Regions from separate parts of the Mycobacterium burgundiense genome, predicted to be linked through region 2. Evidence: riboswitches for the same ligand, from Rfam matches in the RefSeq annotation. Region 2 holds a riboswitch; each other region holds the start of a gene.
The links. Region 2 has a riboswitch for cobalamin ahead of RCP80_RS07790 (PPE family protein). Riboswitches for the same ligand answer to the same signal wherever they lie in the genome.
Positions count from the first base shown of each region.

Region 1: another riboswitch for cobalamin. It lies ahead of RCP80_RS20285 (ABC transporter substrate-binding protein); the one in region 2 lies ahead of RCP80_RS07790 (PPE family protein).
Region 3: another riboswitch for cobalamin. It lies ahead of RCP80_RS24715 (FecCD family ABC transporter permease); the one in region 2 lies ahead of RCP80_RS07790 (PPE family protein).
Region 4: another riboswitch for cobalamin. It lies ahead of RCP80_RS24505 ((2Fe-2S)-binding protein); the one in region 2 lies ahead of RCP80_RS07790 (PPE family protein).

Region 1 is NZ_OY726397.1:4,246,856-4,254,179, reverse strand. Features, by position in the region: gene groL (chaperonin GroEL) at 1-502, shown strand, start outside; gene RCP80_RS20290 (MFS transporter) at 644-1,960, opposite strand; cobalamin riboswitch at 2,046-2,186, shown strand; gene RCP80_RS20285 (ABC transporter substrate-binding protein) at 2,230-3,093, shown strand; gene RCP80_RS20280 (FecCD family ABC transporter permease) at 3,110-4,108, shown strand; gene RCP80_RS20275 (ABC transporter ATP-binding protein) at 4,105-4,914, shown strand; gene RCP80_RS20270 (MBL fold metallo-hydrolase) at 4,914-5,750, shown strand; gene RCP80_RS20265 (chymotrypsin family serine protease) at 5,761-6,501, shown strand; gene RCP80_RS20260 (pyridoxamine 5'-phosphate oxidase family protein) at 6,491-6,868, opposite strand; gene RCP80_RS20255 (N-acyl-D-amino-acid deacylase family protein) at 6,865-7,324, opposite strand, start outside.
Region 2 is NZ_OY726397.1:1,634,933-1,642,256, forward strand. Features, by position in the region: gene RCP80_RS07770 (MFS transporter) at 1-1,173, shown strand, start outside; tRNA gene RCP80_RS07775 (tRNA-Lys) at 1,296-1,368, opposite strand; gene RCP80_RS07780 (L,D-transpeptidase) at 1,533-2,753, shown strand; gene RCP80_RS07785 (acyl-ACP desaturase) at 2,908-3,876, shown strand; cobalamin riboswitch at 3,927-4,068, shown strand; gene RCP80_RS07790 (PPE family protein) at 4,151-5,803, shown strand; tRNA gene RCP80_RS07795 (tRNA-His) at 5,874-5,946, opposite strand; gene orn (oligoribonuclease) at 5,994-6,629, opposite strand; gene RCP80_RS07805 (helicase HerA-like domain-containing protein) at 6,814-7,324, shown strand, end outside.
Region 3 is NZ_OY726397.1:5,197,342-5,204,665, reverse strand. Features, by position in the region: gene RCP80_RS24735 (TetR/AcrR family transcriptional regulator) at 1-434, shown strand, start outside; gene RCP80_RS24730 (glycoside hydrolase family 6 protein) at 464-1,459, shown strand; gene RCP80_RS24725 (ABC transporter substrate-binding protein) at 1,600-2,664, opposite strand; gene RCP80_RS24720 (ABC transporter ATP-binding protein) at 2,680-3,474, opposite strand; gene RCP80_RS24715 (FecCD family ABC transporter permease) at 3,471-4,526, opposite strand; cobalamin riboswitch at 4,570-4,754, opposite strand; gene RCP80_RS24710 (TetR/AcrR family transcriptional regulator) at 4,797-5,396, opposite strand; gene RCP80_RS24705 (phosphotransferase) at 5,572-6,591, shown strand; gene RCP80_RS24700 (PPOX class F420-dependent oxidoreductase) at 6,650-7,069, shown strand; gene RCP80_RS24695 (general stress protein) at 7,156-7,324, shown strand, end outside.
Region 4 is NZ_OY726397.1:5,154,405-5,161,728, forward strand. Features, by position in the region: gene RCP80_RS24490 (L,D-transpeptidase) at 1-708, shown strand, start outside; gene RCP80_RS24495 (hypothetical protein) at 842-982, shown strand; gene RCP80_RS24500 (N(5)-(carboxyethyl)ornithine synthase) at 966-2,129, shown strand; cobalamin riboswitch at 2,153-2,274, shown strand; gene RCP80_RS24505 ((2Fe-2S)-binding protein) at 2,329-3,102, shown strand; gene RCP80_RS24510 (FAD-binding protein) at 3,152-4,777, shown strand; gene RCP80_RS24515 (alpha/beta fold hydrolase) at 4,774-5,643, shown strand; gene RCP80_RS24520 (flavin-containing monooxygenase) at 5,999-7,324, opposite strand, start outside.

The sequences.
Region 1 (7,324 bases), 2.6 Mb from region 2:
GGTGATCAAGGCCGGGGCTGCCACCGAGGTGGAGCTCAAGGAGCGCAAGCATCGCATCGAGGACGCGGTCCGCAACGCCAAGGCCGCCGTCGAGGAGGGCATCGTCGCCGGTGGTGGCGTGGCTCTGCTGCAGTCGGCTCCGGCGCTCGATGACCTCAAGCTCGAGGGCGACGAGGCCACTGGTGCCAACATCGTCAAGGTTGCGCTCGAGGCCCCGCTGAAGCAGATCGCCTTCAACGCCGGCCTGGAGCCGGGCGTTGTCGCCGAGAAGGTTCGCAACTCGAAGCCGGGCGTCGGCCTCAACGCCGCCACCGGCGAGTACGAGGACCTGCTCAAGGCCGGCGTCGCCGACCCGGTGAAGGTCACCCGCTCGGCGCTGCAGAACGCGGCGTCCATCGCGGCGCTGTTCCTCACCACCGAGGCCGTCGTCGCCGACAAGCCGGAGAAGGCGTCCGCACCCGCGGGCGACCCGACCGGTGGCATGGGCGGTATGGACTTCTAAGTCCAGCTCTATTTCGGGAAAGCCCGGCCTGCCTTGCAGGCCGGGCTTTTTCGTGTCCGTCGGGATCGAGCGGCCCATGCCCCCGCTGAACGCCGACGAACGCACCACGCTGGAGGCGCGCCACCGGAGTCCGGAGGGCGCCTAAAGTTCGCGCAGCGGTGTGGGTTTGAGCGCCAGGGTTGCCGCGACGCTGATCGACGCAGTGGTCACCAGATAGGCGCAGGCGATCCATGGGGACCCGCCCGCGGCGGCGATCAGCGCGGTCAGGATCATCGGCGTCAGGCCCGAGGAGTAGATCCCGGACAGCTGGTAGACCGTGGAGAGGCCGGTGTAGCGGATCCGCGCCGGGAACAGCGATGCGTACAACGTGCCCTGGGCCCCGTAGAACAGCGCGTGGATCACCCCGAACACCAGCAGCATGGCGACCGTGTAGAACGCCATGTTGCCGGTGCCGAACAACGCGAACACCGGGAAGACGGCGACGGCGTAGGCGGCGATACCGACGGTGTAGATCCGCTTGGGGCCAAATCGATCGGTCAGCAGGCCCGACACCGGCAGCAGCACCGCCATCAGCAGGGACGCCGCCGTCACGGCCACCAGCACGGGCACCTTCTCCAGACCCAATGTGCTTGTGGCGTAGGCGATCGCGAACACGCCCCAGGTGTTGAACGCCGCGCCCTCGCCCCAGCGCGACAGCATGCCCAGCGCGGTCGAGCGCAGCGCCGGCGGCCTGAACACCTCACGTAGCGGCACCGCGGCCCGGTCGCCGCTGTCGCGGACACGCTCGAAGGCCGGGGTCTCGGTGGCCCGCAACCGCACCACGACGCCGAAGATCACCAACACGATGCTGAACAGGAACGCGATCCGCCAGCCGTAGGTGAGGAACGCATCATCGGGCAGCACCACCTGCAGCAGCGCGAACACCCCGGTACCCAGCGCGAGCCCGAGCGCCAGGCCGACCTGCGGGATGCTGCCGAACAGCCCGCGCCGCCGCGGCGGTCCGTGTTCGACCGCGAGCAGCACCGCCCCCGCCCATTCGCCGCCGAGCGCGAAGCCCTGCACGATGCGCAACAGCAGCAACAGGATCGGGGCCAGCACGCCGATCTGGGCGGCGGTGGGCAGCACCCCCATCAGCGCGGTCGCGACGCCCATCAACACCATCGTCAGCGCCAGCGTCTTCTTCCGGCCGATCCGGTCGCCGATGTGGCCGAACACAAAGCCGCCGATGGGGCGGACGACGAAGCCGACGGCGAAGGTCGCGAACGACAGCATGGTCCCGACGAACGTCGACTGATCCGGGAAAAACGCGTGGTTGAACACCAGGCTGGCGGCGGTGGCGTAGAGGAAGAAGTCGTACCACTCGATGGTGGTGCCGACCAGGCTGGCCCACAGCGCCGTGCGGGCCTGCGGCGTGATCGCGGAGCCTTTGTCGTCGTCGGGCGCTATGGGTGCATCGATGAGTGTCACGTCATTTAGTAAGGCCACAGCGGTGGGGGACTGCGCCACGGTTGCACGCGCGGTGATTTGAACCCGCCGGGGTGGGATAGGCTCGCCGATACCCGGCGCCGCCGGGTCCGTGGTGTCCAGTGAAGTCCGGTACCAGTCCGGCGCTGTCCCGCAACTGTGACGCCGACGCATCCGCTCGCGTCGGACAAGCCAGGTCAGCTGAGCCGCGGTCAGTACTCTCCTCGGACGAAGGACTGGCTCTGTTGAACACCGCGCGTCGATTGACAACGTCCCTCGCCGCTCTGGCGGTCGGCCTGGTGGCCGCCTGCGGATCCGGAGCCGAGCCCGCGCAGACCGAACAGCCGGACAATCCGCAACGTGTGGTCTCGCTGAGTCCCTCGGCGACCGAGACGCTGTGGGCGATCGGCGCGGGCCCACAGGTGATCGCCGTGGACGGCGAATCGAACTATCCGGCCGATGCCCCGACCCAGCAGGACCTGTCCGGCTACACCCCGAACGTCGAGGCGATCGTGGCGTATCAGCCCGATTTGGTGATCACCGCCGATGCCCCGGATGACCTCGTCGCCGGCCTGGAGGCCGCGGGGATTGCGTTGCTGTCCCAGCCCGCTCCCACCACGGTCGACGACGCGTATGCCCAGATCGAGCAGATCGGCGCGGCGACCGGTCGCATCGGCGACGCCGCCGAACTGGTGTCCCACATGCGTCGGCAGATCGCCGAGGTCGTCGACAACACGCCGCCGGCCCAACTGCGCTACTACCACGAGCTGGACCCGACGCTGTTCACCGCGACCGGCGCATCGTTCATCGGGCAGCTCTACGGACTGTTCGGGCTGACCAACATCGCCGACGACAGCGACGCGGATGCCTACCCGCAGCTGTCCGAGGAATTCATCGTCGCGGCCGATCCGGAGTTGATCTTCCTGGCCGACGTGCAGTGCTGCGGCGTGACCGCCCGAACGGTGGCGGACCGCGCCGGCTGGGGCGAGGTGGCCGCCGTCCGCACGGGCAGCATCTATGAACTCGACGCCGACGTCGCGAGCCGCTGGGGTCCGCGCGTCGTCGACACCGTCGAGCGGATCGGCGCCGTGGTCGCTGAGGTCCAAGCTGTCCCGGCGCCCAACTGAGACCCGCCGCGCGTGGGTGGTGACCGCGGCGGTAATCGCCGTGGTCGGCGCCGCCGTGCTCGCGATCTTCGTCGGGCCGGCCAACCTGCCCGCACGGGGCGTGCTGCTCGCGCTGATCGACGGACTCCCCGGAGTCGACGTCGAGCACGGGCTCACCGTCGCCCAGCAGGCGGTGCTGTGGCAGATCCGGCTGCCGCGGGTGGTGCTCGGCGCCCTGGTGGGGGCCACGTTGGCCATCGCCGGTGCCGCCTATCAGGGGGTGTTCCGCAACCCGCTGGCCGATCCCTACCTGCTGGGGGTGTCCAGCGGTGCGGGCCTCGGCGCTACCGCAATGATCGTATTCGGCATGGCGGCAACCACTTTCGCGGTGCCCATTGCCGCGTTCGCCGGCGGGGTGCTGGCGGTGACCGCCACCTACCTGCTGGGCCGCGGGGTGGGCGGCGGCCGGACCGAGGTGGTCATCATCCTGGCCGGGGTTGCGGTGGCCGCGTTCGCCAACGCCGGTCAGACCTTCCTGCAGCAGCGTTACGACGACTCCATGCGCCAGGTGTACAGCTGGCTGCTGGGCCGGTTGAGCACCAACGGCTGGACCGAGGTGAGCGTGGCCCTGCCGTACGTGGTGGTGACGATCGTGGTGATCCTGTTGTTCGGCCGGATCCTCGACGTGATGGCCGTCGGCGACATCGAGGCGGCGAGCCTGGGGGTGGATCCGCGGCGCGTGCGGCTGCTGCTGGTCGCGGTGGCGACGCTGGGAACGGCCGCGGTGGTCAGTGTCAGTGGGTTGATCGGTTTCGTCGGCATCGTGGTGCCGCACGCGGTGCGGTTGTTGGTCGGGCCCGGCCATCGGCTGCTGCTGCCGTTGTCGGTGCTGTTCGGGGCGGCCTTCCTGATGCTGGCCGACGTGCTGGCGCGGTGGGTGCTGGCCCCGGCGGAGCTGCCCATCGGCGTGGTGACCGCGGCCATCGGAGCGCCGTTCTTCCTGATGGTCCTGCGCCGCAGCCGGAGCATGTCGTGACCGCCTCCGAACCGCAAGTGACCTGCACCGGCCTGACCGTCGTCCGGCGGGACAAGACGGTGCTCCAAGCGGTCGATCTGACGGTGGCCGGCGGTGAATGGGTCAGCGTGGTCGGGCCCAACGGGGCGGGCAAGACCACGCTGCTGCACGTGTTGGCCGGCCTGATCCCGGCGGGTTCCGAGGCGCGGCTGACGGGCACGGTGCGGGTCGCGGGACTGGACCCGCAGACGGTGCGGCGCCCGCAGATCGCCGCGGTGGTCGCCCTGATGCCGCAGCGGCCCACGGTGCCCGACGGGGTCAGCGTCACCGAACTGATCACCCTCGGACGGACCCCGCACATTCCTCGGTTCGGGATGCCGTCGGCCGCCGACCGGCAGGTGGTGCGCGACGCGATCGAGCGACTGGATCTGCACGACGTCGCCCATCGTCCGGTCACCGAACTCTCCGGCGGCGAACTGCAGCGGGTGGTGCTCGCCCGCGCGTTGGCCCAACAGCCCTCGGTGCTGATCCTGGACGAGCCGACCAGCGCCCTGGACGTAGGTCATCAACAGCAGGTGCTCGAGCTCGTCGAGCAGATGCGCGACGCGGACGGCCTCACCGTGGTGGCCGCGATGCACGATCTGACACTGGCCGGCCAGTACGCCGACCGGATGGTGATGCTGCAGGCGGGCCGGATCGTCGCCGATGGGACTCCGGCTGAAGTGCTTACCGCGCAACGGATTGCGCAGGTCTACCAGGCCAAGGTGACCGTTGTCGACCGTGACGGCGACATCGCGGTGCTGCCGGTGCGGGGCCGGCGGCGCTGATGGAACTGCTGCTGTTGGGCACCGGCAGCGCCGACGGCTGGCCCAGCCCGTTCTGCGACTGTCGTTCCTGTCGGTGGGCGCTGGCAGCGGGGGAGATTCGGGGACAGACCGCCGCACTGATCGACGACGCTCTGATGCTCGACTGCGGACCGGAGGCCCCGCGGGCCGCGCTGCGGCTGGGTCGCAACCTCGCCGGTGTGCGCCAAATCCTGTTCACCCACGGTCATTTCGACCATGTCGGACCCGCCGCGCTGGTCATGCGGCAGTGGGCGGGGCCCGCGCGGCCGCTCGAGGTGTTCGGGCCGCCGGAGGTGCTGGACCAGTGCCGCGACTGGATCGGGCCGGCCGATCCCATTGTCTTGCGTACGGTGCACGCCGGCGACGAGTTGACCTTGGCCGGCCCCCGGGGCGACTACACCGTGCGAGTGCTGGCCGCCGCGCACACGGGGGTCCGCAGCGGCGATGCCGCGGTGTTGTACGACGTATCCAGTTCGGGCGCAAGGTTATTGTGGGCCACCGACACCGGTCCACTGCCGGTCGAGACGTCCGAGGCCATCGCGGGCGCGGCGTTCGGCGCGGTGTTCCTGGAGCAGACCTTCGGTCGCAAGACCGACCACGGCACCGACCACCATGACCTTCCGGCGTTCGAGAACACGCTGGCCGACCTGCGCAAATCCGGTGCGGTCCACGACGAGACCGATGTCATCGCGGTGCATCTGAGCCACCACAATCCGCCGGGCCCCGAACTGGACCAGGCACTGCGGCGTTGCGGCGCGCGGGCCGGTCGCGACGGTGAGACCGTCAGGGTGCGCACGGCCGATGCGGTTGCCACTTAGCATTACCGCTGTGACAAACCGTGACGCTGCAGGCCGGGGCCGGCGGACGGGCTGGGTGTTCTCCGTCGTGGTGTACGGCCTGGCCGCGGGCGTGGCCCTCGTACTCGGATACGCATCGAAGCCCGCGCCTGCCGCCACGGCGATCGCTCCCGGCATCGGAATCGATGTCGAAGATTCTTTCGGTCGCGTCGTCGAGGCTTGCACTCTCGGGTTCCTTGCCATCGGCGCCGACGGGGCGCATTACGCGTTGACCGCCGGGCATTGCGACAGGGGGGGTGGCGTGACGATGTCCCATCGGACCGAGGGCAACCTCCGCAAGATCGGGCGGTTCGCGCATTCGGTGCACGAGGGCGAATGGGGGCCGGACATCGCAGCGATCCGGCTCCACGACGATGAACTGCAGCGTGACGGATGGATTTTGGCCGAGCGCCGCGTCAGAGGGGTCACCACTACGCTGCTCCCCGAGGACACGTTGTGTTTCGACGGCAGAATCAGCGGCCGGCAGTGCGGCAACTTTTCGCTGACTCTGCATGCGGCCCGTTCGCGGCAGGCCATGGAGAACCTGGCATTCTTCACCGCCACCGCGCAACCCGGCGACTCCGGCAGTCCCGTGTACCGGCTCGAACGCGACGGATCGGCCACAGCGGTGGGAATCGTCAACGGCACCGTATCGGACGTGGGGGTGGTGGCGACGCTGGTGGAGCCCTACCTGGAGCAGTGGGGTCTGACTCTGGACACGGCTAGGCCTTGAACACGACGCAGTCGTGCAGGCAGCCACTTTCGGCGGCCGGCGAGCCGGGTGCGGCCTTGCGGTGCAGCAGCGCCTTGGTCGGGACCACCCGCAGCGCACCGCCTTTGGCGGGCTCGGCGCGGCCGTCGACCAGCAGCGCGTAACCGCCGGGCTCACGCGGGGGCCACAGCAGCGTGACGTCGGCGTGCTGGGCCACGTTGGTGGTGGTGCGATCGCCCACCGCACCGGCGTCGAGGACGCCGTCGACCAGGACGGGTTCGATCATCACGGTGTGCGGTTTTCCGCCGTCGCCGGTGGTGATCAGGAAGGCCTGATCGAACCCGGACAACGCCTCGGTGAGGCGGATCAGATCTACCGCGGAACTCATGCTGCCCCTTCGGGTTCGGGTTGGCGGCCGCGGATGAGCTTGCCGGGCCGGGCGTTGGTGGGAACACCGTTTTCGGCGATGACCTCGCCGGCGACGATGGTCGCCACATACCCATCGGCGGTCTGGTCCAGGCGGCGGCCGCCGGCGGGCAGATCGTGGACCACCACGGGCCGATGCAGCCGGATTCGTTCGGCATCGATCACGTTCAGATCGGCCTTGTAGCCCTTGGCAATCCGGCCGCGGTCGCGCAACCCGGCGACGCGCGCGGGCACCGAGGTGAGCTCGCGCACCGCATCGGCGATCGACAGCCGGGCCGCGGCGCGGTCCCGCACCCAGTGCGTCAGCATGTAGGTCGGGAACGACGCGTCGCAGATCATGCCGTAGTGCGCCCCGCCGTCGCCCAGACCCAGCACCACGTCGTCGCGGCGGATCAGTTCGGCGACGGTGTCCAGGGAA
Region 2 (7,324 bases):
GTCTGGACGCACGGCATCGTCGCCGCGATCGTGATGTACGACGCCACGGGTTCGGCGCTGATGGTCGGTCTGGTCGGCGTGGTGCAGTTCGCCCCGCAGCTGATCCTGAGCCCCATCACCGGAAAGTGGGCCGACCTGGGCAATCCGGGCCGGCAGATCCTGCTCGGCCGGGTGTTCTGCGTGGCAGGTTCGGCCTCGATCGCGGTGTGGTTCGCGATCACTCCGGACTTGGAGAGCGGCCGTGCCGCGGCCGCGATCCTGCTCGGGACGCTGCTGGTGGGCATCGGCTTCGTGATCGGCGGCCCGGCCATGCAGTCGATTGTGCCCAGCCTGATCCGCCCGGGTGAGCTGTCCACCGCGATGGCGCTCAACAGCATCCCGATGACCGTCGGCCGGGTGGCCGGGCCCGCGGTCGGAGCGTACTTCGCGGCGCACCTGGGGGCCTCGGCGGCGTTCGCGTTCAGCGCCAGCCTGCACTTGATCTTCGCGATTTTTCTTGTCCTGATTCGCTTTCCGGCCCCGCCCGTGCGGCGCCCGAACACCGATTACCGGGTGCGCGCGGCGCTGCGCTACGTCTGGCGCGACCGGCCACTGCTGCTGGCACTGCTGGCGGTGGCCACGGTCGGATTCGCCGCGGACCCGTCGATCACCCTGACCCCGGTGATGGCCGATGCGCTCGGCGGCGGGGCCCAGCTGGTCGGCACCCTGTCGGCGGCCTTCGGCATCGGCGCGGCCGTCAGCATGGTCGTGTTGGCGGTCCTGCGCGGCCGGGTGGTTTCGGCGTGGGTGTCCTCGATCGGGCTGGGCCTGCTCGGGGCGGGATCGGCGCTGCTGGCCGTCGGCAGCGGCACCACCGCGGCGGTGGCCGGGTTCGCGGTGGCCGGTCTGGGCTTCGGGTGGGCGATGACGGGATTGAGCACCGTCGTGCAGGAGCGCGCGCCCGATGAGTTGCGCGGCCGGATCATGGCGTTGTGGCTGGTGGGCTTCCTGGGCTCCCGACCGTTTGCGGCGGCGATCCTGGGCGGCGCCGCGGACTGGCTCAGTGTGCAGGTCGCGTTCGTCATCGCCGCTGCTGCCGTGGGAGCCGTGGCGGTGTTGGCCCGGCCCAGCACGCTGGCGGGCCCGATGCCGGCCCGAAACGACGAAACTCGGCCGGTTCGACGAGCGGTGTAGTTCCGCGAGGAGGAGGCCGGGCGACGACGAGATCGGCCGGTTCGACGAGCGGTGTAGTTCCGCGAGGAAGAGGCCGGGCAAAGAAGAAATCGGGCCGCATGCGACCCGATCTCGGTGAACTGTGCGCCGTCAGGGTTTCGAACCCCGGACCCGCTGATTAAGAGTCAGCTGCTCTACCAACTGAGCTAACGGCGCGTTTGGTGCGTGAGCGACAATAACAGGCGAAACCGCGCGACACGAAATCACCACCCCCGGTCGGTATGCTCGGGGAAGCGACGGCGTGGTCGCGAGGGGCCTCAGTTGCCCTTAGACTATTGCCAAGATTTCGTGTGATCCCCGGTTGTGAGGTGTGCGTAAGTATGTGGCAGGTCCGTTCTGTGGCCCGTCCGCGTGGTTTTCGGTCCTGGTTGGCGGTCCTGCTGCTGATCCCGGCCGTCATCCTGGGAGTCAGCGCGTGTGGTGCCACCACCGATTCCGCGTCCGAACAGCGCATCGCCGACAAGGGCACCCCGTTCGGCGACCTGTTGGTGCCGCGGGTAACCGCCTCGTTCAGCGACGGGGCGGTCGGCGTCCCGGTCGACAAGCCCGTGACCATCACCGCCTCGGCCGGTGTGCTCGACTCCGTGGTGATGACCAACGAGAGCGGCACCGTGGTGGCCGGTAAGTTGAGCTCCGACGGTTTGACCTGGGAGACCGCCGAGCCGCTCGGCTTCAACAAGACCTACACCGTCAACGCGCGCTCGCTGGGACTCGGTGGTGTGACCACCCGTCAGCTCAGCTTCGAGACGCACTCGCCCGAGAACCAGACGATGCCCTACCTGATGCCCAACGACGGGCAGACCGTGGGCGTGGGACAGCCGATCGCAATCCGGTTCGACGAGAACATCCCGAACCGGGTGGCCGCCGAGCGGGCCATCAAGGTCACCACGAAGCCGGCCGTCGACGGCGCCTTCTATTGGCTCAACAACCGTGAAGTCCGTTGGCGCCCAGCCCAATACTGGAAGCCCGGCACCACCGTGGAGGTGGCGGTCAACACCTACGGCGTCGACCTCGGTGACGGTCTGTTCGGCCAGGGCAACGCCAACTCGACGTTCACGATCGGCGACGAGGTCATTTCCACCGTCGACGACAACACCAAGACGTTGACCGTCCGGGTCAACGGCGAGGTGGTCAAGACCATGCCCATCTCGATGGGAAAGAACTCGACCCCGACACCCAACGGGGTGTACATCATCGGTGACCGCTACGAGGAGTTGGTGATGGATTCCTCGACGTACGGGGTCCCGGTCAACTCGCCGAATGGCTATCGCACCGAGGTCGACTTCGCGACCCAGATGTCCTACAGCGGCATCTACGTCCACGGGGCACCGTGGTCGGTGGGCAGCCAGGGCTACGACAACGTCAGCCACGGCTGCATCAACGTGACCACCAGCAACGCGCAGTGGTTCTACAACAACAGCAAGCGCGGCGACATCGTCGAGGTGGTCAACAGCGTTGGCTCCACGCTGCCCGGCACGGACGGACTGGGCGACTGGAACATCCCGTGGAAGCAGTGGCAGGCGGGTAACTCCAGCGCGTGATCGGGACGCTCAACACCCGCGGTTGACCCGCCGCGACACCAACCCACGCCACCGGGCGCGCGGGTTACCGGTACTTCGACGCGCGCTCGTGGCGTGTTGCATCAGCCGGGGCAAGCTACGCTGACCCCGGAATCAACGGCAAGGAAAAGTGCATATGGTCAGGAAATTGTCCGATTTGGCGATACTCGCCGAGCTGGAGCCGATTGCGGAGAGCAATCTCAACCGGCATCTGTCGGTGACCACGGACTGGAATCCACACGACTATGTGCCATGGGATCGTGGCCGCGGCTACGCGGGCGCAGGCGGCAAGGCGTGGTCCGAGGAGGAGTCGCAACTCAGTGCGGTCGCCCAGGCCGCGATGATCACCAACCTCCTCACCGAGGACAACCTGCCGTCCTACCACCGTCAGGCCGGCGCGTACTTCTCGCTGGATGACGCCTGGGGTACCTGGGTGGGTCGGTGGACCGCCGAGGAGAACCGGCACGGCATCGTGCTGCGGGACTACCTGCTGGTGGCCCGCGGTGTCGACCCGGTAGCGCTGGAGCGGGCCCGCATGGAGCACGTCACGAACGGCTTCGGGCCCACCGCCGAGGAGGAGGAGCGCCACAAGACGGACTTCCTGCTGTCCATCGCCTACGTGACGTTCCAGGAGCTCGCCACCCGCGTCAGTCACCGCAACACGGGCAGGGTGTGCAACGACCCGGTCGCCGATCGGCTGCTGCAGCGGGTCGCGGCCGACGAAAACCTCCACATGATTTTCTATCGGAACATGTGCGCCGCGGCCATCGACCTGGTCCCCGATCAGGCCCTGGAGGCCGTTGCGAGCGTCGTGGAGAACTTCCGGATGCCCGGCCAGGGCATGCCGAACTTCCGCCGCAACGGCGTGATGATGGCCAAGCACGGCATCTACGACCCGCGCCAGCATCTCGACGACGTGGTCAAGCCCGTGCTGCGGCAGTGGCGGATCTTCGAACGCACAGACTTCTCGGCCGAGGGTGAACAACGCCGGGAGCAGCTCGCGGCCCACCTCGAAGACCTGCAGCGGCAGGTGTTCAAGTTCGAGGAACAGCGCGACCGGTTGCTCGCCCGTGAGGCGCGGAAGCTGGAAGCCCAAGCCGTCTAACGGTTTCGCGGCATCGGCGTATATCGGCCGCCGAGAGCCGCATGTCATACTTCTCCAGATAGGCGATGACGATGTAGGAAGCCGGTGCGAATCCGGCGCGGTCCCGCCACTGTCATCGGGGAGCGACCCTCAACCGCCACGGCTGCGAGCCGGAAGGCGAGGCGAGCTGTGATCCGAGAGCCAGGACACTCGCGTCGTCGCATCCTGCTACCCGGGGCGGTGCACCCCGAGAAAGCCGATGAGCGCCAGTGTCATCCGATACCTGGTGCGGTCGATGACCGCGCCCATCTACATGTCCTCGCCGCCCGAAGTCTGGTCGGCGCTGTTGTCCGCGGGGCCGGGGCCGGGTCCATTGCTGGCCGCCGGCGGCGCGTGGAGCGCCTTGAGCGCCGAATACGCCGAGGCCGCAACTGAGCTGACAACGGTGCTGTCCGACGCCCATGCCGGCGCGTGGGAAGGGCCGAGCGCCACCGCGTACGTCGGTGCGCATGCCCCGTTTGTGACGTGGCTGCTGCAGCAGAATGCCGAGAGCGCGCTACGCGCGACGCAGCACGAAACTGCCGCCGCGGCGTACAGCACCGCGCTGGCCGTGATGCCGACGCTGGGGGAGTTGGCCGCCAACCATGCCACCCGCGCGGCTTTGGTGAGCACCAACTTCTTCGGCATCAACACCATCGCGATAGCCCTGAACGAGGCCGACTACGTGCGGATGTGGGTGCAGGCCGCCACGGCGATGGCCACCTACGACGGCGTCGCGACGTCGGCACTGGCGGCCTCACCGGAAAGCGTTGCGGCACCGCAGATTCTGCGATCTATCCCGGTGACATCCGCGCGTTCATCGGCGCTGGCCGCTTCCGAACCGCCGCCCGACAAGCAGAACGAATATCTGGATTGGTTCGATCAGATCGGGTATTCCGACTTTTACAACGAGGTTCTGGATCCGCTGATCCAAGGGCTGTACAACGATCCGTTCTTCGCCGACTTGTTTGCCGGCATCGATCCGTACCTGCCTTGGACCGGTAATCCGCTGAGCTTCTTCAGCCCCTACAACCTCGCCTTCGCGCTCGGCTATCCGATGGACATCTCGCAATACGCGCTCTACCTGTCCCAAACCGCCAGCTTCGTCGCGGCGGACATCGGCCTGGCCTTCGCCTCGGGCAATCCGACGGCCATCGCCTACACGCTGCTCTTCGGTGCCGGGGCCATGTTCGTCGCGATCACCACCGATACCATCGCGCTGCTCAAGACGACGCTGCCGCAGGTGCTGCTCGCGGTCCTGCCGGCGCTGCTGCCGATCGTGGCCGCGGCAATGGCCACCGCACCGTTTGCCGCCGGCGGCCTGCTGGGCGCGGCCGCCCTTTCGGGGCTGGAGAACGCCGTACCTGCGGTACCCGCCTCTCCTCCCGTACCCCCGCCCACCGCCCTGGTGCCGACTTCCAGCCCAGCCTCTACGCCGGCGTCGTCACCCACCTCGACCCCGGCTCCGTCGGCTCCGGCACCCGCGCCTACCACCGCCACCGGGGCCCCGCCGCCCACAGCCTCACCGCCGACGCTGGGGAACATGGCCGCCTTCGGTTACCTCGTCGGCGGTGTGGCCGCCGACGCCCGAAACAAGACCAGCACCAGGGCTCGTCGGAAGACCGCCGAACCCGGGGACGACGAACTCCCGGACGAAGCGGCGGCGGCCGACGAAGACCAGCAGCGTCGGGCCCACACCCACCAGCTCGGCCGGGGCTACGAGTACCTCGACCCCGAATCCGGAGCGACGCCGTCGGAACGCGGCGCCGGTCCGATGGGATTGGGCGGTACCACGCCGCGCAAGACCGGCGCCCAGCCCGCCGGGTTGACGGCGCTGGCCGCCGACTCGTTCGGCACCACCGCGATGACGCCCCTGCTGCCGAGCACCTGGGGCGACCAACGCGGCTGACGCGGCACGCCGGTAGCTGAAAGAACACTGCCCCGCCTGCGGCTTGCAGGCGGGGCAGTGCTCATCTCGGGGTGGCTGACGGGGCTCGAACCCGCGACTTCCAGGATCACAACCTGGTGCTCTACCAGCTGAACTACAGCCACCATTGCGGCCCGGTCGGGACGAACCCGGTCAGGCAGCGTGGTCGATCTTAGCCGGTCGGATCCGCTGTCGCCGAATCGGTTTCCCTTGGCGGCCCCAGTTCGGCCGCAATTGCCGCGATATCGCTGGTAGACGGACCGGGCTGGGGCACGAACGCGGTGCTGCGGTAGTACTTCAGCTCCCGAATCGACTCGTGGATGTCGGCCAGCGCGCGGTGCGCCAGACCCTTCTCCGGCTGGCCGAAGTAGATCCGCGGGTACCAGCGTCGGCACAGTTCCTTGATGGAGCTGACGTCGATCATCCGGTAGTGCAGGTAGTCGTCGAGGGCGGGCATGTCCCGGGCGATGAAGCCGCGGTCGGTGGCAATCGAGTTGCCGCACAGCGGAGCCGTCTTGGCCTGCTTCACATGCTGTTTGATGTAGTCGAGGACCATCTTCTCGGCGGTGGCCAGATCGACGGTGGAGGCCCTGACCTCGTCGATCAGTCCGGACCTGGTGTGCATCTGGGTGACGATGTCGATCATCCCGGTCAGCGCATCCTCATCGGTGTGGATCACCACATCGAGGCCGTCGCCGAGCACGTTGAGCTCGGCGTCGGTGATCAGCACGGCAATCTCGATGAGCCGATCCGACTGCAGATTCAGCCCCGTCATCTCGCAATCGATCCACACCAATTCGTCACGCACAGCGAACAACGATAGGCCCACAGCGCCGCGCGGCTGCGACGTGGACCCCTGACAGGCCGTCCGGGGCCGTGGTTCGCCAAGTAGTGTCGTGGGTTGCTGGGCCCGGATAAGTGGCGAGAGGATTTCGGCTGTGAGCACCCCACCGACCGGTTCGACGAGCGGCGTAGTTCCGCGAGGAAGTGCGATGACCCCCGCGCAACACATTGCCGGGGGCTATGCCGTCGACGGCGCGGCTCTCGAACTGGGCTCGGTGATCGTCGACGGCACCGTCGACCCGAAGGCGCGGGTCCGGATCCCGCTGGCGACGCTGAACCGGCACGGCCTGGTCGCCGGCGCCACCGGCACCGGCAAGACCAAATCGCTGCAGGTGATGGCCGAGCAGCTGTCGGCCGCCGGGGTGCCGGTGCTGATGGCCGACGTCAAGGGCGACCTGTCCGGGCTGTCCCGGCCGGGTGCGACGGGGGAGAAGGTGACCCAGCGCGCCGCCGACACGGGCGACGACTGGACACCGACGCAGTTCCCGGTGGAGTTTCTGTCGCTGGGCACCTCCGGCATCGGGGTGCCCATCCGTGCCACCATCACCAGCTTCGGTCCCATCTTGTTGTCAAAGGTGTTGGGCCTGAACCAAACCCAGGAATCGACGCTGGGCTTGATCTTTCACTGGGCCGACCAGAAGGGTTTGCCGCTGCTGGACC
Region 3 (7,324 bases), 1.9 Mb from region 2:
GGTTCCTCGATCAGCTCGCCGCGGCGGTGCAAGGCATCACCGACCCGGCCGATGCGATGGTCGAGGGCGTGCTGTTCGCCCTGGAGGAGGTGGCGCGCACCCCGCATCTGGGCACGTTGCTGTCGGAGTCGTACGGCGGTGCCCACACCGGCGATGTGGCCTCGGAAACCGCGCAGGGCTTCGGGCTGCGGATGCTGGCGCGCTTCGACGTCGACTGGGCGCAGTACGGCTACGACGAGTCCGCCAAGCGTGACCTGGTCGAATTCACCCTGCGAGTGATGCTGTCCTTCTTCGTCGCGCCAAATGACGCGTCGCGCAGCCGCGAGGAGTTGCGACGCTTTCTGCGGGACTGGCTGGGCAGCGCGATCTTGGCGCGACGTACCGACGCTGACGGCGGTTCGCCTCGGCAACGGCCCGGCGGGATTGGCGCATAGTGCGCCAGGGCACTACTTTTCTGGGGGTGATGTCCTCAGCTGCTGGTGCAGTCGCGCGGTGGAGCGCCCCTTTCCTGACAGTTGCGGTGATCGCCGGCATGGGTCTGGTGGCCGAACCGGCACCCGTCGCGCAGTCCCCGCAGGTGCTTTTGACGAGTGAGGCCAACCCGCTGGCCGGGCAGACCTTCTACGTCAACCCGAACTCGGCGGCCATGCGGGCTGCCAACAGCGCCAATCCGCCCAATCCCCAGTTGACCGCCATCGCCAACACCCCGCAGGCGCTTTGGATGGACCACCGGTCCACCCCGGCGGTCGACGCGAAGTACATCGCCACCGCGCAGGCCGCGGGCACCATGCCGATCCTGGCGCTCTACGGCATCCCGAACCGGGACTGCGGCAGCTACGCCGCGGGCGGCTTCGGATCGGCCGGCGCCTATCAGGGCTGGATCGACGGCGTCGCCGGTGCCATCGGCTCGGGCCCGGCGGCCGTCATCCTCGAACCCGACGCGCTCGCGATGGCCGACTGCCTGTCGCCCGCGCAGCGTCAGGAGCGCCTCGACTTGATCCGCTATGCGGTGGACCGGCTCACCGCCAACCCGGCGACGGCCGTGTACATCGACGCCGGCCACTCGCGCTGGGTGAGTGCCGAGGCGATGGCGGGCATGCTCAACGAGGTCGGGGTGGACCGCGCGCGCGGGTTCAGCCTCAACACCGCGAACTTCTTCACCACCGAGGAGCAGATCGGCTACGGCGACGCCATCTCCGGCATGACCGGCGGGTCGCCCTACGTGATCGACACGTCGCGCAACGGCTTCGGGGCCACCGACGACGAGCTCTACTGGTGCAACCCGGCGGGCCGCGCCCTGGGCGCGGCGCCGACCACCGCGACCGCGAGCCCGAACGTGGACGCCTACCTGTGGGTCAAACGGCCCGGTGAATCCGACGGCGCCTGCAACGGGCACCCGCCGGCCGGCACCTGGGACAACGACTACGCCCTCGAACTGGCGCGCAACGCGGGCTGGTAGCGCGCGCTACCTCCCAAACCCTCACCCTCACCCCCACCCCTCACCCCACCCTTACCGCGAGCGTGCGGGTCCCCGGCCAACACGCCGCGCAAATTACGTAGTCTGCGCCCCCTCGCGCCAGTGGTGGGCCGCCGACAGCGCTACTGCAGCCAGTCGTTGCCGCCCAGCTGCAGTTGAGCGACGTCCAGTCGCGGCTCGATGCCGGACTTCGGCGCGAGATCCCGGCGTTCGAGCACCGCGCGCAGTGCCTCGGCCGCGTCGATGTTGAGCGGACTGGACACCCACATCGCGTAGGGGAAGTTGATGAACCGGTTCTCGCGGACCGCCTTGAGATTCCTGCTGGCCGGATGGCTGCGCAGCGCGCCGATCTTCTCCTCGACCGACTGGCCCGGATAGTCGACGAACGCGATGAGGTCCGGATCGGCGATGCTGATGCGTTCCCAGCTGACGGCGGTCCAGGTGTCCTGCACGTCGTCGGTGGCGTTGCGCGCCCCGGCCGCGTCGATGATGCCCTGCGGTCCGCCGAAGGCACCGGAGGAGAAGATGGTGTCGCTGCCGCTGTCGAACACGAAGACCTTCGGCTTGTGCTTGGGTTGTGGTGCGGCACGCAAACTCTCGAGTCGTTTCGCGATACCGTCGGCCGCGCGTGCGCCGGTTTCGGCGTTGCCGGTGATGATCCCGATATTGCGCAGATCGGTGTCGAGGGCGACCCAGGGGTCCATGGTGCCGCGGACGCGTTCCCCCTCGACGGGTCGGCACGCCTCCGAAAGCTGGTACACCTCGATCCCGTGCCGCGCGAGGACCTCCGGCGTGATGCCGCGGGCCTCACCCATCCCGTAGTTGTAGCCGGCGTAGAGCACCTGTGGACGGGCGCCGACGATGTTCTCCAGCGACGGCTGCGCGGGCGCGACCTCGTCGAGGCTGTCGACCTGTTCGCCGAACGCGAGACGCAGGACGTCGACGTCGCGGGCCAGGGAACTCACCGCGGTCATCTGTTCGCGCGCTCCGGCGGCAAGGGCGATCCCGATCATGCCGCCGTCGTTGACGAACAGCCGCTCAAGGGGCTGTTCGTAGGTGACGTCGGCGCCGCAGTTGGTGACGGTCACCGTGTCCTTGGCGGCGCTCTCGGCCTGCGCTCCGCAGGCTGTCAGGCTCACGACAAGGGCCGAAAACAAAAGCCTGGCACCGGATTTGGAATGTTTCATGACCGTGTCTCGCATTCAGTGGACGGCTGGGTCGACGTGGGTGAGCAGCAGGTAGGGGAGGCCGGTTTCGGGATGGGGGACGATATCTCCCGCCACCTCGAAGACCCGTCGGAGCAACGCGGCGTTCAGCACTTCGGTGGGTGGTCCGTGCGCGAGGACCCCGCCTTCGGCGACGACGGCGACCGCGTCGAAATGCCGCAGTACCAGGTCCAAGTCGTGCATCGCCGCAACGACGGTGCATTCCAGCTCGTCCAGCACCTGCATGAACCGCAGCCGCCAGGCCGCATCGAGGTGGTTGGTAGGTTCATCCAGGACGAGCACGGCGGTCTGCTGCGCAAGAGCCCGGGCCAGCACCACGCGATGACGCTCGCCGCCGGAGAGTTGGGTGCAGGATCGATCGCCCCAGCCGCCCAGGCCCACCGAGACCAACGCGTCGTCGATGATTCCGCGATCCTGCGCGGCGGCGACAGACCAGGGTTGCCGATACGGGGTTCGTCCGAGACCGACCGCCTCGGCGACGGTCAACTCCCCGGACGGTCGCTCCTCCTGCCCGACGAAGGCCACCGTGAGAGCCCGGTGCCGGGCGGACATCCGGCGCACGTCGTGGCCGTCGATCTGGATTGCACCGGCCGTCGGAGTGTCGAGGCCGGCCAACGCGCGCAGCAGGGTGCTCTTACCCGCGCCGTTGGGGCCGACGACGGCCAACCGAGTGCCTGCGGGGATGTCCAGTTCAACCTCGGAAACGATGGTTCGGACGCCGCGGCAACACCGCAGCCCCTGCGCAGTCAGGGCGGCCGAGGTCGGGCTCATGAGCTGTTGCCGAACTCGTAGCGCCGACGCCCCATCAGGAACAGGAAGATGGGTGCGCCGATCAGCCCGGTGAGAATGCCCAACGGCATCTCCCGGGGGGACGCCGCCACCCGCGAGATCACGTCGACCCACACGAGGAAGAGCGCTCCGCCGCAGACCGCGACGGGCAGCATTGCCCGGTGCGTGGCGCCGACCACCAGGCGCGCCGCGTGCGGGACGATGAGGCCGACGAACCCGATACCCCCGGACACCGCAACCAGCACACCCACCAGCACGCCCTGGGTGACGAACAGCGTGGTGCGGAGCCCGCGCACCGGCACGCCCAGGGATGTGGCGGTATCCGAGCCGGCGGCGTAGGCGTCGAGCCACGAGTGGATCGCGATCATCGCGGCCAGCGTGATCGCCACCACCGCGCCCGCGAGCGGCACCTTGGCCCACGTCGCACCGGCGACGCTGCCCAGCATCCAGAACATCACGCCCTCGGCGGCGTGCGGGTCCCCGGCGGTGAACACCAGCAACGACGACAACGCCATGAACGCCGAGGACAGCACCACTCCCGAGAGGATCAACCGCAGCGCGGTCAACCCGCCCTGCGCGCGGGCCACGCTGTAGACCGTGACGGTGGCGACCAACGCGCCGAGCAGCGCGCCGCCGGACAACGCCCACACGCCCAGGCCGGCGAGCGCGCCGAGGGTCATCACGGCCGTCGCACCCACGGCGGCGCCCGCGGACACCCCGAGCAGGTAGGGCTCGGCGAGCGGGTTGCGCACGAGCGCCTGCATCAGGGCACCCGCCAGCGCCAGTCCGGCACCCACGATCGCGGCCAACACCGAGCGGGGCAGTCGCAGGTCCCAGATGATCACGTCGTAGGCGACGTCCACCTCCGTGCCGCCGAATCGGCCGGTGACGGTGCGCCAGACCTCACCGATCGGGATGTGCTCGGCGCCGAAGGCGACGGACAGCAGGATGCTCACGGCCGTGAGGACGGCCAGCAGCGCGGTCAATGGACCGGCGCGGAGCCGTCGTACTGCGGGAACGCCCGTCTTGTGCACGTCTTGCCTTCGAAGTCTGGGTAACTGTGCGCGAGTTACACGGTGGACTCAACGAAGAACGGCAGGTCTTCGGACTCAGGATCGTTCGAACCCGACGCCTTCCCGGAAGTGTTTCCAGTGGCCAGTGTCGAGTCCGTCTCCCATACCGCTGCGCGCCAGTCCCGGATTCACACCGGGTTCCCTGGCACCCGCCCTCAGGCGGATGCGACCGTTCTCCGGGCTGAGGCTACCAATCGACACCGCGGCGGCCCGCCCGTGTGTGCGCGCGGGCTATTCGGCCGGGCCGATCCCGTGCAGCAGGGCATCGAGCAGGCCATCGAATTCTGTTGCGGGCGCGCTGTTTTGTGGAGCCGCCACCAGGACGCGGAGGAGCAGGGTGCCGATCAGGGCATCGGCGATGCGCTCATGATCGAGCCCGCGGCGGATTTCGCCGTCGGCCGCGGCCCTGCCCAGGCGCGTGACCAGCCCGTCGTGTTGCGGAACGCTGAGCTGGCGATACAGCGCCTCGTTGTCCATTGGGCTGGCCGCGGCCGCGGCGATCAGCGACCGAATCAGCGCCGCATTGGTTGCCTCGCCCAGGAATTCGGCGTGTTCGACGAGCCAGGAGCGCAGATCGGCGCGCAGGTCACCGGTCTCGGGCACTTCGAAGGTACTGCGGCGACCGTAGGCGCTGAGCACGGCTTCGGCGACCATCGGCGCCTTCGACGGCCAGCGTCGGTAGAGCGTCTTCTTGCTGACTCCCGCCAGGGCGGCGACGCTGTCCATGGAGACCTCGGCGTAGCCGCGCGCGACGAGCAACGTGCACGTGGCGACCAGAATCTCGTCGTGCAACTGGGCGTCGCGTGGCCTGCCACCCCGGGCCTGAGGCATGCCGCGAGCTTAGAGCAGGCAAACCCTTCCCCGGCGTGCCCGAGTCGGGTAGCGTCGGCCGTTACGACACGAGTCGTGTCGTAACTACAGCTGGCCCGACCGCGAGGAGAGCATTCGCGTGAACACGCTGCCCCTGACAGTGCCCGCGAACCTGGACGAAATCACGTCCGAGTGGATGACCGCCGCGCTGGCGCAGCAGCACCCGGACGCCGTGGTCGACGCGGTGACCGTCGAACTGCGCGACGACGGCACGAACCGCCGCGCCCGGCTGGGGCTGACCTATTCGGCCGGCGCGGGGCCGGCCACGGTGTTCGTGAAGGCGGCCGACCCCGCGCACAAGGATCTGATCCGGATGACCAGCGGCATGTTCCACGAACCGCGGCTGTTCAGCGCGGCGGTGGAGTTGCCGCTCGAGCACCCTCTGGTCTATGCCGCGGTGGCCGACGAGGACGCCTACGACTTCTGCCTGGTGATGGAGGATCTGTCCGCGCGCGGCGCCGATCCTCGGGATTCGCTGCGGCCGCTTTCGGTGGAGCAGGCCGCCACCGGCATGCGAGCCCTGGGCCGGATGCACGGACGCTTCTGGGGTGAGCGCGTGCTGGCGCATCCCCGGTTGGGCTGGCTCGAGCCGTTCGAGCCCTTCGATGGTCTGCAGTACGCCCCGCTGCCCTCGGCGTTGGAACGACTCGATGCCGATACCCCGGCCGAAGTGTTGTCGTTGACCATCGATCAGCTCGTCGAATCGATCTGGAAGCCCTACATCCGGACGCTGACCACCTCGCCGCAGACCTTGCTGCACGGCGACGCCCATATCGGCAACACCTACGTCACGCCGGCCGGTGAGGTGGGATTTCTCGACTGGCAGATGGCCCGGCGCGGCAACTGGTCACTGGACGTCGGCTATTTCCTGCAGGGCGCGGTGACCACCGAGGACCGACGCGCGCACGAGCGGGCACTGCTGGCCGAGTACCGCGACGCGCTGGGACTCCCGAGCGACGAGACGCCGTCCGCCGACGAGATCTGGCTGCGCTACCGCGCCTCGGTGGCCCACGGTTTGGCGCTGTGGTTGGTCACCGCCAGCGCCGACGGCGGCATGTGGCAGCGCGCGGAGGTCGCCGTGGCGTTGGCCCAGCGCTACGCGATCGCGTTCGGCGACTTGGATTCGGCGTCGGCGATCGCCGAAATCGCCGAATAGACTCCCCAATCGGCGCCGTCGCCGCGCCCCACCCGGCATCATGGACCGCGTGGCGGCAATTGCTTTACGCGACGACGTCGTGGCCTTTCTGTCCGAGGGCACCCGCACGGGCAAGCTCGGGTACCTCGCCGGCGACGGCCGCCCGCTCGTCGCTCCGGTCTGGTTTCTGGTCGAGGACGGCGCAATCGTCTTCAACACGGGTCGAGACACCGCCAAAGGACGTGCCTTGCAACGTGATCCGCGGGTCGTGCTGGTGGTCGACGACGAACGCCCGCCGTTCGCGTTCGTGCAGATCCAAGGCGTCGCCGCGCTGCGCGAAGACGACCCCGATCTGCTTGCGGTCGCCACCCGGATCGCCGCACGCTACATGGGCGAGGACCGCGCCGAGCAGTACGGTCGGCGCAACGCGGCGCCCGACGAATTGGTGGTGCGCATCGCACCCAGCAAGGTCATCGCGAGTTTCGACGTAGCCGGCTAGGAGAAGGTTCCATCCATGCGAAGCGGGTATCCGACTCGGTGTCGGCGCACCCCGCGCCCGCGACAAATCTGGAGGTAGCAGTGACAATGCCCAGCGGTCAGCCCGAACACCCCGGAGTGGGGTCCCCCGAGCGGCACGTGATCGCGTCGTTCGACAAGTACATCGACGCCCAACGGCTCGTGGACCGGATGTCCGACGACGGCTTCCCCGTCGAGCACGTGCGCATCATCGGCGACGGCCTGCGCACCGTCGAAC
Region 4 (7,324 bases), 1.9 Mb from region 2:
CTGGACTCGACGATCGAGTCGATTCAGCCGATCGGCGACGAACCCGTTGGCGTGGCCCACCCGGTAGTCGTGACATTCAACGGACCTGTGGCAAACCGGGCAAGTGCGGAGCGTGCCCTGCGGATCACCGCCACCCCGGCTATGACGGGCCACTTCGAGTGGTTGGAAAGCAACGTCGTGCAATGGGTTCCAGACCAGTACTGGCCCGCGAACAGCACCGTGAAACTGGCGGTGGGCGGCAAGCGCACCCAGTTCGTGACGGGCCCGAAGGTGCTCGGGGTCGCCAGCCTGTCCAAACACACGTTCACGGTGACCATCGACGGCGACCCGGCGGGGCCGCCGGTGCGGCTACCCGCACCACACCACCTGCCGCACGCCGGCGAGGAGGGGGTGCTGCTGGCCTCGATGGGACGCGAAAAGTATCCGACGCCCGTGGGCAAGTACACGGTGTTGGAGAAGAACCGGACGGTGCTCATGGACTCCAGCAGCGTCGGGGTTCCCATCACCGAGACCGAGGGCTATCTGCAGGAGGTGGACCATGCCGTGCGTATCACCTGGCGGGGCATCTTCGTGCATTCGGCGCCGTGGGCCGTCCCCTCGATGGGTCTCGAGAACACCAGCCACGGCTGCATCGGCCTGATTCCCGCGGCCGCCGAGTGGTACTACGACACGGTCAAGGTCGGCGATCCAGTGATCGTGGAGGAATAACCGCCGGTCCGACACCGTCCAATTTCACGGCATGCCAGGGAAAATTGTTTCCCGCCGCCCCCTGCTGATCCCCACCACGGGGTATGGTCGAGGAATCGGGACCACCCAGGACCCCATAATTCAAGGGGCCAGCATGTCTGATAAGTCTCCTCGTCAAGCCATGGCCAAAAAGTCCGGCAAAAGCCTGAAAGAAAAACGCGCCGCCAAGCACGCCAAGGCCGCCCAGGCCCAGTCGTCGGCCACCGACTCCCTCATCAATGGCAAGAAGCGCTGACCGGCCACAGCTTTCGCTAGGCGTCCTGGCTCATTCGCGTAAGCCGAATGAGCGCCGATTGCCGATTCATCCGGCGCATTTCAGCCGCATCGACGCCGGTATCCAGCACCGTGTCTTCGTTGAGCACGGCTACGGCGCCGGCTTCGGCGCCACTGACGAAATGCTGGCCGAATCCGTCGGCGGAATCAGGACTCGGGCACAGCTGATCGCGGACTGCGATGTCGTCCTGCTCCCCAAGGTGCAGGCCGAAGACCTCGTGGAAATGAAAGACGGACAGGTTGTTTGGGGCTGGCCGCATTGTGTGCAAGACACCGCGCTGACCCAGGTTGCCATCGATCGACGATTGACGTTGATCGCGTTCGAGGCCATGAACCATTGGCGCAGCGACGGCGGCTTCGGTGTGCACGTCTTTCACAAGAACAACGAGTTGGCCGGGTACTGCTCGGTGCTGCACGCGATGCAGCTCGCGGGGGTCACCGGCAGTTACGGGCGCCGGTTGAGTGCGGCGGTGATCGGCTTCGGCGCGACGGCTCGCGGGGCGATCACCGCCCTGAACGCCCACGGCGTCGACGAGGTGCGCGTGCTGACCAACCGAGAGGTGGCCGCCGTCGCATCCCCGATCCACTCCACCCAGATCTTCCAGATGGGGCAGGACGAGGACGACCCCACTCGGACCTGGGTGGAGATGCCCGACGGGCCGGTGGCGGTGGCCGAGTTCCTGTCCGACAGCGACATCGTCGTCAACTGTGTGCTGCAGGATCCCACCTCGCCGTTGGTATTCGTCACCGAAGACGAATTGACGAAGTTCGCCCCGGGCAGCCTCATCGTCGACGTCTCGTGTGATGCCGGCATGGGTTTCAGTTGGGCCCGGCCGACCACCTTCGACGATCCGGTGGTCGAATTGCCCAGGGGCGTACTTTATTACGCCGTCGACCACAGTCCGTCGTATCTGTGGAGCTCGGCGACCTGGGAAATCAGCGAGGCGCTGTTACCGCACCTCGAAACTGTCCTCGACGGTCCGGCCGCGTGGGACGAGTCCCCGACGATTGCGCGCGCCATCGAGATTCGCGACGGCGTGGTACTGAACCCCGCCATCTTGTCGTTTCAGAACCGGGCCGAGGCCTATCCGCATGAGCGGCTACGCTAGGCGCGGTATACCCGCGACGGGGCCAGGAAGTCGGTGTGAATCCGGCACGGTCCCGCCACTGTGACCGGGGAGCGGACCCCATGCGTGACCACGGCCTTCGGGCTGGAAGGTCGGGGCGAGTGATGATCCGGGAGTCAGGACACTGCGCCGCCGCGGACCGCAATGGCGGGGCGTGGAGACCCCGGAACGGAGATCGCTCATGTACGCGCACGCCTGCCCACGGATGCCTCTCGGCCTACCGCACCGCGTTGCACCGCGGGCCGATCCCGAGCGGGTGCGGGCCGCGGTTGCGGACGTGGCCAGGTTCGGCCCGCCCTATCCGCTGTACCTCGATCCCGGGACCGCCGCGTTGTCCCGTCAGCAGTTGTGCGAGCCGAGCCAACTGCGATCGCTTCTCGGTGCGATCGGGGACCGCGTCGGCTCTGACGAGGATCGGGTCACCGCGTCCACGCTGCAGTACGGCTTCGCCGCACGGTGTTGGTCGCTGGTCTTGGGCGCCTGGCAACGCGGCGGCGTGGTGATCGACCTGCGCGGTCTTGGCTACGTCGTCAATCCCTCTGGGTCAGTAGATTTGGCTCTCAACGACTTCCGGGGTTGGGAGGGCAGCTCGATGGAATTCGATGAGGTGGTCGAGGTCATGGCGTACTCGATTCTCAGTGATCAGTTCACTGGTTTCCACGCGGCATTGCGCGGGGTTGCCCGGGTTGCCGATGGATTGCTGTGGGGGAACGCGGCCTCGGCGTTGTCCTCGGGCGCGCGCAGGGTTGCCGCGGGCCGGTCCGACGATCGGGTCACGCCGCTGGCGACTGCGCTGCTGTCCAGGGCTCCGTTGCGCAACAAGATGGTTTCCGCGCCGGTCGGCGGCGCCCGTCGGAGTACCTGTTGCCTGTGGTACCGCACCCGGGACCGGACCAAGTGCGGCGACTGCCCGCTGACCGAGCGCGCTGTCCTGCGGCGGGACGTTCGCCACTGAGCGGGAGGTGCTCTGGCGCAGCGCCGCCCCGGACACCACCATCGGATCAATGCACGCAGCCGGTGAATACGACGTCATCGTGGTGGGTTTCGGCGCGGCCGGTGCCGCCGCCGCGATCGAGGCCGCCGATCACGGCGCGCGGGTACTGGTCCTGGACCGCGGTTATGGCGGCGGCGCCACCGCGTTGTCCGGCGGCATCGTCTACGCGGGCGCCGGCACGGCCGAGCAACAGGCCGGCGGCTATGCGGACACCGTCGAGGACATGCGCGCCTACCTGCGGGCCGAGGTCGGTGATGCCGTCAGCGACGACACCCTCACCCGGTTCTGTGAGCAGAGCCCGACGATGATCGAGTGGCTCAAGGCCCAGGGGGTGCCGTTCCGCGGCGGCCCGGTGTCGTCGTACAAGACCTCCTACCCCACCGACGACTTCTACCTCTACTACTCCGGCAACGAAAAGGCCTACCCCCACAGCCGGCACACGCGTCCGGCGCCGCGCGGCCACCGCGTCGTGGCCCCCGGCATGAGTTCGGGCAAGGTCATGTTCGAGCACCTGAGCCGCTCCGCCAAGACCAAGGGCGTCGACGTCGTCCCGCTGGCACGGGTACACGATCTGATCAAGGACGACCAAGGCCGCGTCACCGGTGTCCGCTATCACGCGGTGGATCCCAATCATCGCGCTGCACAGCGGTACTCGAGGCTGACCAGACTTACCGGCAAGGTGGGCACCTGGATGCCTGGCCTGGTCAAGGGCGTGGTCGCCCGGGCTGAGCGGATCTGGTCCGAGGCCGCGGTGGAGCATGAAGCCCACGCCGGCGCGGTGGTGCTGGCGGCCGGTGGCTTCATCTACAACCGCCCGTGGATGCAGGAGTTCGCACCGCAGTTCATGAAGATCTCGCCGCTGGGCACCCCCGGCGACGACGGCACCGGGATCGCCCTCGGCCTGTCCGCCGGCGGCAAGACCGACAAGATGGGCAATGTCACCGCGTGGCGCTTCCTGGCGCCGCCCAGCGCGTTCCTGGAGGGGCTGACGGTCGGCGCGGACGGTCGGCGGATCGCCAACGAGGACCTCTACGGCGCGACCCATGGCAACGTCATGATGCGCGAGTTCAGCGGCTGTGGGTGGGCGATATACGACGCACCGACCTGGAAGAAGGTCCGTGCACAGATCGGCGAGCAGACTCAACTGTTCCAGCGCCTGCAGCTGATCTACCTCTTCACAGTCGGGCACAAGAAGGCCGCCACAATCGAGGCGATCGCGCGGAAGAACGGCATCGACCCGGCGGGGCTGCGACGGACATTCGACGAGTACCGGCGTGGAATCGACAGTGGTGCCGGTGATCCGGGCCGCAAGGTAGCCGAACTGTGCCCGCCGATGCGAACGGGACCGTTCTATTCGATCAACATCTCCGCCGACTCGTCGACGTTCTACCCCATTCCGGGGCTGACGCTCGGCGGCTTGGTCGTCGACGAGAGCACCGGCGAGGTCGTGCACCGCGACGGTGGGGTGGTGTCGGGACTGTACGCCGCCGGCCGCAACGCGGTCGGCATCTGTTCCAACAGCTATGTCAGCGGCCTGTCGATCTCCGACTGCATCTTCAGCGGCCGCCGCGCCGGCACCCACGCGGCGCAGACCGGGCCCAACGGACCGTCGCACCACTTAGGGTCAGCACGGTGACGACGCAGACCTACGACCATGACCAGACCTTGCGCGAGGTAACGACCCCCGCGGGCGTGCTTCGGTATCACGAGGCCGGCGACGGCCCGCCGCTGCTGCTGCTGCACGGTTCGGGCCCGGGCGTGACGGGGTGGCGCAACTTCCGCGGCAACCTCGCCGTGTTCGCCGCACACTTCCGCTGCCTGATCTTGGAATTCCCCGGTTACGGCGTGAGCGACGACTTCGGGGGTCACCCGGTGGTGGACGCGCAGGCCGCCATGGTGCATTTCACCGATGCCCTGCAACTGGAGCGCGCGGACATCATCGGCAACTCAATGGGCGGCGGCGTCGGCATCAACTTCGCGATCAATCACCCCGAGCGGGTCGGCAAACTCGTCACCATCGGCGGGATCGGCACCAACATCTTCAGTCCCGGCCCCAGCGAGGGCATCCGGCTGCTGCAGGAGTTCACCGAGAACCCCACGCGGGAGCGGCTGATCGACTGGCTGCATTCGATGGTCTACGACCCGGCGCTGGTGACCGAGCAACTCATCGAGGAACGCTGGGCGTTGGCCACCGAGCCCGAGACCCTGGCGGCCGCGCGCCGGTTGTACGGCAAGGCCGCCTTCGCCGCGATGATGGACATGATGCGCAAGGCCGACTTTCCGATGCCGTGGGCGACCATGCACAAACTCACCGTCCCGACGCTGCTCACCTGGGGTCGCGACGACCGCGTAAGCCCGCTGGACATGGCATTGATCCCGATGCGCACGATTCCCAACGCGGAATTCCACGTGTTCCCCAACTGCGGACACTGGGTGATGATCGAGGCCAAGGCCGCGTTCGAGCGGACGGTGCTGTCGTTCCTGGCGCGGGACCGAGGCTGACTCTCCTCGCCGCCGTGGACGGGGCGCGCGCCGCGGGTCTCGACGAGCTACGGCTCATCCCGACGACCGCCGATCCCGACGAAATCGATCGTGCACGTGAGGTGCTCAGCATCTAGGCCCGGCCTTGCGATGCGTGTGATGTTTCGCGCGGCTGGCCAGCGCAAGGATGCGTTGGTTTCGCTGCTCTCCACGAGGCTCCTCGATCGTGGCCCGTCATCGTCTGCTGACGTCCATCCACAGCATGGACCGCGCACGGGCCCCTCGCCGGTCACCTGTGGATATCCGTCACCCGAAGATGACGGCATCTGGTCGAGAGGCCGTCCGGAGACAGCCCGGCAGCCTATTCAGCGATGTCCTAGACCTGCTTGAGCAGATCGAATCCCTTGTAGCCAGCACCCGCCACTTCCGCGCAGATGTCGAGGTAGGCGGCGAACCCGCCGATGAAAAGCAGGAACACGCGCGGCTTTCCGGGCACGTTGGCGCCCATGTACCACGAGTTCGCCCGCGGGAACAGCGTGCCCTCGGCGCGGCGATTGCACTCGGCGATCCAGTTGTCCACCGCGTCCGGGGTCGCCTCGATGGCGGCGAGGTCGTGCTGGTCGAGATGGGCGATGGCATCGGCGATCCAGTTGATGTGGGCCTCGGCGTGCAGGACCATGTTGGCCAACACCGCGGGCGCCCCGGGGCCCGACACCAGGAACAGGTTGGGGAAGCCGTCGACACCGAGGCCCAGGTAGGTGCGCGGCCCGTCGGCCCAATCCTCGACGAGTCGCTGTCCGTCTCGACCGACGATGTCGATCTTGGCCAGGGTGCCGGTCATCGCGTCGAACCCGGTGGCCAGCACCAGGGCGTCGACGTCGTAATGCGCCGCCGCGGTCGCGATGCCCGACTCGTCGATCGACTCGATCGGAGTCTTGCGGACGCTGACCAGGGACACGTTCGGGCGGTTGAAGGTCTGAAAGTAGTTGGTGTCGGTGCAAATTCGCTTGGTGCCGATCGGGTGGTCATCGGGGATCAGCAGGTCGGCGACCTCCGGGTCGTCGATGACCGCGCGGACCTTCTGCTCATAGAACCTGCGGGCCTCTTCGTTGGCCTCGAGGTTGATCATCTGGTCGGAGAACGTCTTGGAGAACAGCACTCCGCCCAGGCTCCACCGCTTTTCGAACGCCGCCTGCCGTTCCTCCGGGGTGACCTCCATGGTCAGCTTCGGGTGCGCCACGTGCGGAGATCCGCCGCCGCTGCGCCAGGACATCCGTCGCCGCTCGTCGTAGGTGTCCTTGGCGTGCGCGATCTCCTCGGCCGTCAGCGTCCGGTTCCCCGCCGGGACACTGTAATTCGGGGTGCGCTGGAACACATACAGTTCGGCGGCCTGCTTGGCGATCACGGGAATGGACTGAATCCCCGAGGAGCCAGTCCCGATCACCGCAACCCGCTTGCCGGTGAAGTCCACGCCCTCATGCGGCCAGTGGGCGGTGTGATAGACCTCGCCGCCGAAGGAGTCCAGCCCCGGGATGTCGGGAGTCAGCGGCGAGGAGAGCGGGCCGGTGGCCATGACCACGAATCGCGTGGTGATCACCTCACCGGTGTCGGTGCTGACCGTCCACCGCAAGGTGTCCTCGTCGAGCACCGTCGAGGCGACCTTGGTGTTGAACGTGATTCCGGAACGCAGATCCAGTTTGTC